One region of the Kitasatospora sp. NPDC114501 genome, then DNA from elsewhere that is predicted to be linked to it. Evidence: riboswitches for the same ligand, from Rfam matches in the RefSeq annotation. Region 1 holds a riboswitch; the other holds the start of a gene.
What was found. Region 1 has a riboswitch for cobalamin ahead of ACZ7RU_RS20745 (cobalamin biosynthesis protein). Riboswitches for the same ligand answer to the same signal wherever they lie in the genome.

Region 1 (4,984 bases):
TCACGGCGGAACCCGTCGTTCTCCAGCGCGCCGTGCCAGGTCGTGCCCCAGACCGCGCCCACCCGGCAGCCGTCCAGGAACGGGGTGCCGCCCTCGACCGCCACCACACCGTGGTGGATCTCGTAGCCCTCGACCCGCTGCCCGTACGCCTCGCCGACCGGCCGCGCCAGCACCTTCTCGGCGCCGAACCGCACCCGGGTCGGCAGCAGGCCGAGCCCGTCGACGGCGCCCGCCTTCGACTCGACCTCGTCCACGATCGAGTGCGCCAGCATCTGGTAGCCGCCGCAGACCCCGAGGACCGGCAGTCCGGCCGCCGCCCGCGCCTTCAGGGCCGGCTCCAGGCCGCGCTCGCGCAGCCAGGCGAGGTCCGCGACGGTGGCCCGGGTGCCGGGCAGCACCACCAGGTCGGCGTCGGCCAGCTCCTCCGGCCTGGTCGCCCAGCGCACCAGCACGCCCGGCTCCTGCGCGAGCGCGTCCAGGTCGGTGAAGTTGGACAGCCGGGGGAAGCGCACCACGGCCACCCGCAGCACGTCCGCGCCGAGCGGTCCGGGCCCGTCCGTCCGGTCGACCACCGTGGACAGGTCCAGCGAGTCCTCGGCGTCCAGCCAGAGCCCGGGCAGCATCGGCAGGGTGCCCAGCACCGGACGTCCGGTCAGCTCGTGCAGCATCTCCAGTCCGGGCGCCAGCAGCCGCGTGTCGCCGCGGAACTTGTTGACGAACCAGCCCGCCACGTGCCGCTGGTCCTCCGCCGACAGCAGCGCCAGCGTCCCGTACATCGCGGCGAAGACCCCGCCGCGGTCGATGTCCCCGACCACCACCACCGGCAGGGCGGCGGCCGTGGCCAGGCCCATGTTGGCGATGTCGCGGTCGCGCAGGTTGATCTCGGCGGGCGAGCCCGCGCCCTCGCAGACCACCACGTCGTAGCGGCGGCGCAGGTCGGCCAGGCACTCCAGGGCGCGCTCCAGCAGGACGGGCTTGCGCTCGCGGTAGTCCAGCGCGCCCACCTCGGCCACCGGCCGGCCGAGCAGCACCACCTGGCTGCGGCCGTCCGCGCCGGGCTTGAGCAGCACCGGGTTCATCGCCGCCTCCGGCTCCACCCGGGCGGCCTGCGCCTGCATCGCCTGGGCACGGCCGATCTCGGCGCCGTCGGCGGTGACGAAGGAGTTCAGCGACATGTTCTGCGCCTTGAACGGCGCGACCCGCACGCCCTGGCGGGCGAGCCAGCGGCAGATCCCGGCCGTCACCACGCTCTTGCCCGCGTCCGAGGTCGTCCCCGCGACCAGCAGCGCGTTCGTCATGCCCGCCCCCTCCTCTTCAGCAGCGTCCGCAGCAGGACGTGCCCCGCGACCGTCGTACCCAGCGCCAGTGCGCCCACCCGCCGGGAGAGCGCGCAGGCCCGTTCGATGTCGTCCACCGTCACCGGGCGCAGCTCCGCGCCCAGCACCGGCCGCTCCTCCACCCGCTCGCCGTACCGCAGTGTCCCGCCCAGCCGCACGCCCACCGCGCCGGCGAACGCCGCCTCGGCCTGGCCCGCGTTCGGGCTCGGGTGCGCGGAGCCGTCGCGCCGCCAGACCCGCCAGGCGGTCCGCGGTTCGGGCGCGGCGGCCACCGTCAGCAGCGCCGTCAGCCGGGCGCCGGGCCAGCCCGCCAGGTCGTCCAGCCGGGCCGAGGCCCAGCCGAACCGGGCGTAGCGGGGCGAGCGGTGGCCCACCATGGCGTCCAGGGTGTTCACGGCGCGGAAGGCCAGCAGGCCGGGGGTGCCGGCCAGGGTGCCCCAGGTCAGCGCGTTCACCACGGCGTCGGCGGTGTTCTCGGCCACCGACTCGACCACGGCCCGGGCGATCTGCTGCCCGTCCAGCGCGCTCGGGTCCCGCCCGCACAGGTGCGGCAGCCGCTCCCGGGCGGCCGCGAGGTCGCCCGCGGCGAGCGAGCGGCCGATGGTGCGCGCCTCCCGGGTCAGCGAGGTGCCGCCGAGCACGGTCCAGGTCGCGGCCGCGGCCAGCGCCGCCCGGCCCAGCGGGCGCCGGCCCACCGTACGGTCCAGGGCGAGGGCGCCCGCCGCGACCGCGCCGACGCACAGCGCCGTGTACCCGGCCCCGGCGGCGCGGCCGTCGCGCCACAGCCGCCGCTCCAGGCGGGTCGCGGCACTGCCGAAGACGGCCACCGGGTGACCCCGGCGGGGGTCGGCGAAGCGGGTGTCGGCGGCGTAGCCCGCGGCGGCGCCGAGCGCGAACGCGGCGGCGTGGGTCAGCGGGCGCGGAGCGGGGGAGGCGGTGAGCGGGGTCATCGGCCGCACGGCGGTGGGCAGCTCGGAGTCCGGCCGGGCGGGGCAGCCTGCATCGCGTGCGTGTCCTCACTCAGGGTCCGCGCCCTGGATCGACGTGACGGGGGCGAGAGTCTCCTGGCTTCCGGGTCGAACGCACTCCCGGAGCCTTCCAGCGGCCGTCGACGGCCCGCCGTGGCGATGTTCCGAGCGTGCTCCCCGGTGACAGTGGCGGGACCGCGCCGGACTTCCACCGGCTTCCTCTCCATGCCTCCGTTTGGCCCCAGGATCCCATCACGGGCCCGAACCGGGAGTCAACCGAGGTCACGGAGGGGTTGGTCACACGCGGGCGCTGACACCCCGTGGGATTCCCGGCACCGGCAGCAGCACCGGCAGCAGCACCGGCATGGCGCCGGCCCCGCCGCCGGCCCGCCGCCCGGATGACCCGGACGGCCCATCCGGATGGCCGGGCGGGCGGGGCGCCGGTGAACTGGTGCTCGAACACCGTCCGGTCCGAGAGCAACAGAGCGGGGAGCGAAATGCGTTGGGGAACCGCCGCCGTCGTGGCGGCCGCCGCGGTCGGGGCCACCGCGGTCGGGGCCGCCGTGCTGGTGATCGGCCGTCGGGCCTCCGAGCGGATGGTCCGTCCGGCGCCCGCCGTCCGGGAGTCCGGGCCGGTCGTGGTCCGCGGCCTCGCCCCCGGCCGGGTCACCTTCACCCGCGGGCACGCGAGCCTGCGTCCCGGCCGCTGGGCGGTCGAGTGGGCGGACGGCGGGCACGCGGTGGTCGAGGAGGTCCTGCACAGCGACGAGCGGGGCGTCACCCGCCGGCTGGTCCGCGCCGACCGGGGCACCCTCGCCCCCGGCACCGAGGTCCGCTTCACCCCCCGGGTCCTCCTCGGCGACCCCACCGAGGCGCTCGGCCTCGCCTTCGCCGACACCTTCGCCGACGGCGAGCTCGGCGCGCTGCCGGCCTGGCAGCTCGACGGCAGACGCGGCACCTGGGTGATCCTGGTGCACGGCCCCGAGGCCGACCGCCGGCAGACCCTCCCGGTGCTCCCCGTGCTCGACCGGCTCGGCCTGCCCGCCCTCGCCGTCACCTACCGGGGCGACCGGGGCGCCCCCCGCTCCCCGGACGGGCTCAGCCACTTCGGCGAGACCGAGTGGCGCGACGTCGAGTCGGCGGTACGGCTGGCGCTCGACAGCGGCGCGGGCAAGGTGATCCTCTACGGCTGGTCCCTCGGCGCGACCATGGCCCTGCGGACCGCGACCCGCTCCGCCTGGTCGCACGCCGTCCGGGGCCTGATCCTGGACTCGCCGGTGCTCGACCTCCCGGCCTCCGCCCGCCGGGACGCCGCCCGGGCCGGTTTCCGGGGCGTCGCCTCCGAACTCGGCGCCCTCGCCGCCGAGGGCCGCACCGGCGTCGACCTCGCGGACCTCGCCCGCCTCGCCGACGGCACCGACCTGCGGGTGCCCACCCTCGTCCTGCACAGCCCGGAGGACCGGATCGCGCCCTTCGGCACCGTCGAGAAGCTGGCCGCGGCCCGCCGCGACGTGGTCAGCCTCCAGCCCTTCCCGGGCGCCGACCACGCCACCCTCTGGAACACCGCCCCCGACCGCTACACGGAACTCCTCCGTCGCTGGCTCACACCGCTGCTGTAGCCCCCGGCAGCCCCCCCTCGCGCGCGCGGCGTTCCCGGCCGGGCCCGGACGGTTTTTCCGCCGCGCCGCCCCCCGTCCACTAATGGCGCTTTCCTCCGTTCCGCCCGGCGTGCGCGAGAAGTCGACCCGGCCGACTTCTCGCGCCGTGCGCTCCCCCCGACCCGCCCGCCAGCCGTCCGGAATCGGGCTGGACACCCCTGCCGGGCCTGGGCGGCGCGGATTTCCCGCACGCAATCGGACCCGCCGTCAGGGGCGACAATTGGCCCGGCTCCTTACCCCCCTCCCGTACGCACGGTGACCGGCCGAGTATTCCCGGCAACCGGGGTGTGACGAGTGGCATGGCCAGGTCACACGTTTCCGGCCAGGCGGTTTGCCGTTGTTGCCCGATCTTGCGGAGGTGCCACCACCGGTCGCCCGGTCGTACGGACAACCGGATGTGACAGAAGGCCGGTGCAAGGGGAAGACTGCTCGACGTGACGTCTCGGAACCCGCGCGACCGTGATGCCCCGCTCCCGCCGACGATCGGTACCGGTGCGACGGTGACCCGTCTCCCCGGAACGGCCCAACGGCCCGCCGGTGGCAGGCCGGGCGGGGCGGGTGTCCCCCGGAACGGAGTACCCCGGCGACGAGGGCCCGCTCCGGCTCCCGGACGTGGCCGGGTCCCCGTGCCTGAGGGCTTCCCGGCACCCGCCGAGCTGGCGCCGCTGGCCCGCCGGATGCTGGTGGACGCCGTCCGGGTCGCCCGCTGGGCCGGCGAGCTGGCCGAGGTCGACAAGCGCGGCGAACTGCTCCCGGAGGACGCCCGTGCGGCGGGCCGGGCACTGGCCATGACGGTCGGCGCGGCCACCAAGGCCTGGGGACGGGCGCTGCTGGTGGGCCTGGTGGAGCCCCGGGACGGCGGAGCCGGCCCCGGCTGGCGCCTGCACGCCTGGGAGCACGACGATGAGGCCGTGGTGCGCGGCTGGTCGGCGCTGTTCGACGCCTGGACCCTGCTCGCCCCGGTGCCGCCCGCCGCGCTGCGCGGCGTGTTCGCCGTCCTGGCCGGGCAGGCCGTGGACCA
Region 2 (4,984 bases), on a different contig from region 1:
ACGCCTTAGGAGCCGGTGCGGAACGACACCCGGGTGCGGTGCTCGCCGGTGCGGACGGTGAGCCCGTGTGCGGGGAGCCCGGCCGGCTCGCCGCCGTCGGCGAGCCAGGAGGCGACGGCGGCGCCGAGCAGCAGCGGGTCGATGCCGGGGTCGGGGCTGTCCCAGTCCGGCTCGGCGCGGGCCTCCAGCAGCTGGCCGGTGCGCAGCCGCAGCAGGTGGCGGGCCGGGCCGAGGGCGGCCACCGCGACGGCCAGGCCGGGGAGTTCGGCGGCGGTGTCGGCGAGCCAGCGGGTGGCCGGGCGTTCGGCGTGGGCCTCGGTGCGGGCGAGGACCTCGGCGGTGTAGCGCAGGGCGTCGCCCGGGTGTTCGTCGGTGAGGGCGTGGAAGCCGCGCGGGGTGTGGCCGTCCGAGGCGATGGGGTAGCGCCGGAGGCTGACCTCGGTGCCCGCGCCGCTGCCCTCGACATCGTACGCGGTGGGCCCCTCGGTGGTCGTGGGGAGCGGCCTGGGGTAGGGCGGCAGGGCCGGCTCGTCGCCGGGTTCGTCCAGCCCGTCCAGGAAGGAGTAGAGCAGCGGGCGCAGCAGCCGGGCGGACTCGCCGCGGTGGGCGAGCGACCGGCCGGTGATGCCGCTCAGGCCGGCCGGGTCCTGGGCCAGGGCCAGTTCGAGCTGGGCGGCGAGGTCCCCGTCCGGGTCGAGGACGGGCGCGGCCTGGCCGAAGGCGTAGCCGGGGGAGCGCGGGTCGAGTTCGGCGGCGCCGGTGGCGACGAGCACGGTGGGGCGTTCCAGGGCGGCGCCGTAGACGGTGACCGAGCCGTGGTCGCCGATCACGCAGTCGGCGGCGACGAGAGCGGCCTGCCAGCCCTGGTGGGGCGGGATCAGGCGCAGGCCCATCCGGCGGGCGTCGTCGAGCAGCGCCTCGGGGTCGTGGCGGCTCCAGACGTTGGGGTGCAGCACGACGGCGACCGTGTACTCGTCGGCGGGGAGCCGGCGGACCAGCCGCTGGGGGAGGTCGGGGTGGCGGCCGAATAACGAGTGCTCGCTCCAGGTGGAGCTGACGACGACGAGCCGTCGGCCGCCGGTGGCGCCGAGCGCGGCGCGGTAGCCGTCGCGGGAGCGCCGGCTGCCGAGCATCCGGTCGAAGCACGGGTCGCCGACCACCCGGGCGACGTCCAGCGCCTCGGGGCAGGAGTCCCGCAGCCGGTCCAGCTGCTCGGGGTGGGAGAGGCCGAGGACGTCCACGAACACCCGTCCGCGGTGGGTGAGTTCGTTGCGGGACAGGCCGGCGGCGGTGACCGTGTCGCCGGTCGACTCGGTGACCAGGCGGTTGTAGCCGGCGCCGTGCGGGAGGACGACGAGGCGGGCGTCCAGGCGGTGCATGGAGGAGTGGACGGCGCAGGCGACGGCCAGGTCGAAGCGGCGGCGGACGGCGTCCTCCCAGTCCAGCACGGTGAAGCCGGGCAGGCCGTGCAGGTACTCGTCCAGGGCGCGGTCGGCGAAGGCGGAGCCGGGGTTGACGGTGAAGTACCGCTCGATGCCGTCCGGGCTCAGCAGGGTGAGGACGTCCAGGACCCGGGTGGCCGAGGTGAGGGTGCGGGCGACCGCCAGCACACGGGCCCTGACCGGTCGGGTGTTCCAGCGGTCGGCGGGCCAGGCGTGGGGGTGGGACGGCACATCATGATCGTACTGGTCGGGGCCGGTCCCGGCGGGGGTTTCCGGGTGTCAGCCCGCGGCCGCGGTGGGCTCGTGGTGCTCGGCGGCGGTGCACTCGTCGAGGAGGGGGCGCATGGCCTCGTCCACGAGCCGGTAGCGCACCACTCGTCCGTCCCGGTCGCCGGTCACCACGCCGGCGGTGCGGAGCAGCCGCAGGGCCTGGGAGACGGCGGGGTCGCGCATGCCGGTGGCGACCGCCAGGTCGGTGACGGCGAGCGGGCCGGCCCGGTGGAGCGCGAGCAGCAGGGCGAGCCGCCCGGGGTCGGCGAGCAGCGAGAACCGCTCGGCCCAGGACCGGACGTGCGCGGGCTCGCCGATCGCGGCGATGGCCTCGCAGACCCGGTGCCCGTCGATGGTGCGGTGGCCCGCGCGGTCGGCCGGTACGAGATGCATGCGGACATTCTTGCAGGCGGCGTCCTGTGATCCTGGACACCTGCGCAGGTGCGCAGCCTTGCACCCGTGGGGCCCGGCCCCTACGGTGTTCCCCGCCGTGGTGCTCGGGAAGACCGGTGACGGATCCTCAGGGATCCCAGCCCGGAGCGGCCCTCGCCACTGTGATCGGGTCGTTCCTCCGTCCACGGAGGAGCGTCGTCCGTACCCATGAAGCCACTGGGCGCCCCGCGCGCCTGGGAAGGCGGGTGCGGGCGTGTCCCGTCAGCCAGGAGACCGGCCACGGCATCTCACGAGGTTTTCCACGAGGTGCTGGAGCGTGATCCGCAGATGACCCTGCCCGAAACCGTCGCCCCCGGGGCGAAGGCGACCCCCTCCGCGCTGCCCGCCTTCAAGTGGCGGCGCGAGGACACCGTCCGTACGGCCGGGCTGATGGGGGTGATCCTGGCCATGCACGTGGTGGCCTTCGGGACGCTCGTCTTCCTGGTCGCACCCGAGCGGTACGCGGTCGGTACCCAGGTCTTCGGGGTGGGCCTGGGTATCACCGCGTACACCCTCGGCATGCGGCACGCCTTCGACGCCGACCACATCGCGGTGATCGACAACACCACCCGCAAGCTGATGGCGGACGGCAAGCGGCCGGTCTCGGTGGGCTTCTGGTTCGCCCTCGGGCACTCCTCGATGGTGGTCCTGATGGCCGCCCTGGTGGCGGGCGGCGCGCAGCTGGCGAACACGCTGATGGACGACGAGTCGACCACCCACCAGTGGCTCGGCATGATCGGGACGACCACCTCGGGCGTCTTCCTCTACCTGATCGGCGCGCTCAACCTGGCGGCACTGCTCGGCATCCTCAAGGTGTTCCGGGCGATGCGGGCGGGGCAGTTCGACGAGCGGGAGCTGGAGGCGCACCTCGACTCGCGCGGCTTCATGGCCCGGGTGCTGAACCGGGCGACCCGGTCGATCACCCGGCCGGGGCAGATGTTCCCGGTGGGCTTGGTGCTGGGACTGGGCTTCGACACCGCGACCGAGGTCACCCTGATGGTGATGGCCGGCTCGGGCGCGGCCTCCGGGCTGCCCTGGTACGCGATCGCCTGCCTGCCGCTGCTGTTCGCCGCCGGGATGAGCCTGTTCGACACCCTGGACGGGACGTTCATGAACTTCGCGTACCAGTGGGCCTTCGCCAACCCGGTCCGGAAGGTGTACTACAACCTGACCATCACCGGGCTGTCGATCGCGGTGGCCTTCGTCATCGGCACCATCGAGCTGGTCGGGGTGCTGCACGAGAAGCTCGACCTGACCGACCCGGTCTCCGGATTCGTCGCGGACATCTCGCTGGACAACGTCGGCTACGCCATCGCCGGGCTGTTCGTGGTGGTCTGGGCGATCGCGATCGGGTACTGGAAGCTCGCCCGGGTCGAGCAGCGCTGGACGCCTGGCCAGGACGCCTGAGCGCCCGTCCCGCCGGTCGCTCCGGGGCCGCGGCGCGACGCCGGCGGGGGCGGGGCGCACGGCGCGCGCCCGGGGGTGACGGCGCGGTGGCGCGGGGGGCGCGCAAGGGGCACCGGGGGTTCTGTCGGGGGTGCTCGGCGGGCGCTCCGGGCCGGGGGTTCGTAGGCTCGACGCATGGCGGATGCGTACGCGGGGCGGCGGGAGCGGGTGAGGGAGCACTGCGGTGCGGCCGGGGCCGATGCGGCGCTGATCACCCGGGCGGCGAACGTGCGGTACCTGACGGGCTGCGCGCCCTGCGGGGCGAGCCTGCTCCTGACCAGGGAGCGGGCCCTGCTCGCGCTGCCGGACGACCTGCCGCCGGACGACTCCGGGGAGCACCTGATCGCCCCGGACGTCACCCGGCTGCCGGTGGCGGCCGGTTCGGACACCGCGCTGGCGGCCGCGACCGCCGCCGCGCGGTCCGGGGTGTCGGGCCTGGCGGTGGAGGAGCACGACCTGACCGTCACCCGGCACCGGGCGGTGGCCGGCCTGACCGAGGGGGCCCGGCTGGTGGACCTCGGCCAGACGGTCGAGCGGCTGCGGGTGGTCAAGGACGAGCACGAGATCGCCGACCTGCGGATCGCCGCGGAGATCGCCGACCAGGCGCTGGGCGAGCTGCTGGAGTCGATCCTGGTCGGCCGCACCGAGCGGCACCTGGCGATGGAGCTGGAGCGCCGGATGATCGACCACGGCGCCGACCGGGCGGCCTTCCCGGTCTCGGTCGGCACCGGAAGCCACTCCGGCCAGGCCGCCCACCAGCCGACCGACCGCCGGGTGGAGGAGGGCGACTTCCTGACCGTGGTGATGGGCGCCCAGTACCGCGGCTACGGCGTCTCGACCGCCCGCACCTTCGTGATCGGCGCGGCCCCCGCGCCCTGGCAGGTGGAGCTGCACCGGCTGGTCTTCCGGGCCCAGCGGGCCGGGCGGGAGGCGCTCGGACCGGGGGTGGAGCAGTGCGTGCCCGACCGGGCGGCGCGGCAGGTCCTGGAGGCGGCCGGCCACACCGAGGCCTCCCCGCACCCGGTGGGCCACGGCATCGGGCTGGAGATGCGGGAGGCGCCGCGCCTCGGCCCGGCGGACATGGGTAAACTGGACAGCCGCGTGCCGGTCACCGTCGGCCCAGGGGTCCACCTCCCGGGCAAGGGCGGCGTCCGGATCGAGGACACGCTCGTCGTGCGCCCCCTCGAGGAGGGCGGGCCCGAGCTGCTCACCATCACCACCAAGGAGCTCCTCGCCCTGTGACCGCGGCCCCCGGGCTGTGGGCGGCAGGACGCAATCCCTTGGTTCCTTGACAGCTATACAGGAGTTAGTGCGCCCGTGGCTTCCACGAACGATCTCAAGAACGGCATGGTCCTCAAGCTGGAGGGCGGCAAGCTCTGGTCCGTCGTCGAGTT

Region 2: it holds a riboswitch for cobalamin, as region 1 does, so the genes downstream of both, nicT (Nickel transporter NicT) here and ACZ7RU_RS20745 (cobalamin biosynthesis protein) in region 1, are expected to answer to the same signal.

What each region holds. Positions count from the first base shown of each region.
Region 1 covers NZ_JBVKDS010000010.1:271,089-276,072, forward strand. Annotated here, with positions in the region: gene ACZ7RU_RS20740 (cobyric acid synthase) at 1-1,298, opposite strand, end outside; gene ACZ7RU_RS20745 (cobalamin biosynthesis protein) at 1,295-2,287, opposite strand; cobalamin riboswitch at 2,395-2,527, opposite strand; gene ACZ7RU_RS20750 (alpha/beta hydrolase family protein) at 2,803-3,924, shown strand; gene ACZ7RU_RS20755 (hypothetical protein) at 4,590-4,984, shown strand, end outside.
Region 2 covers NZ_JBVKDS010000009.1:205,475-210,458, forward strand. Annotated here, with positions in the region: gene ACZ7RU_RS18820 (hypothetical protein) at 6-1,673, opposite strand; gene ACZ7RU_RS18825 (ArsR/SmtB family transcription factor) at 1,722-2,105, opposite strand; cobalamin riboswitch at 2,187-2,401, shown strand; gene nicT (Nickel transporter NicT) at 2,433-3,551, shown strand; gene ACZ7RU_RS18835 (M24 family metallopeptidase) at 3,726-4,832, shown strand; gene efp (elongation factor P) at 4,908-4,984, shown strand, end outside.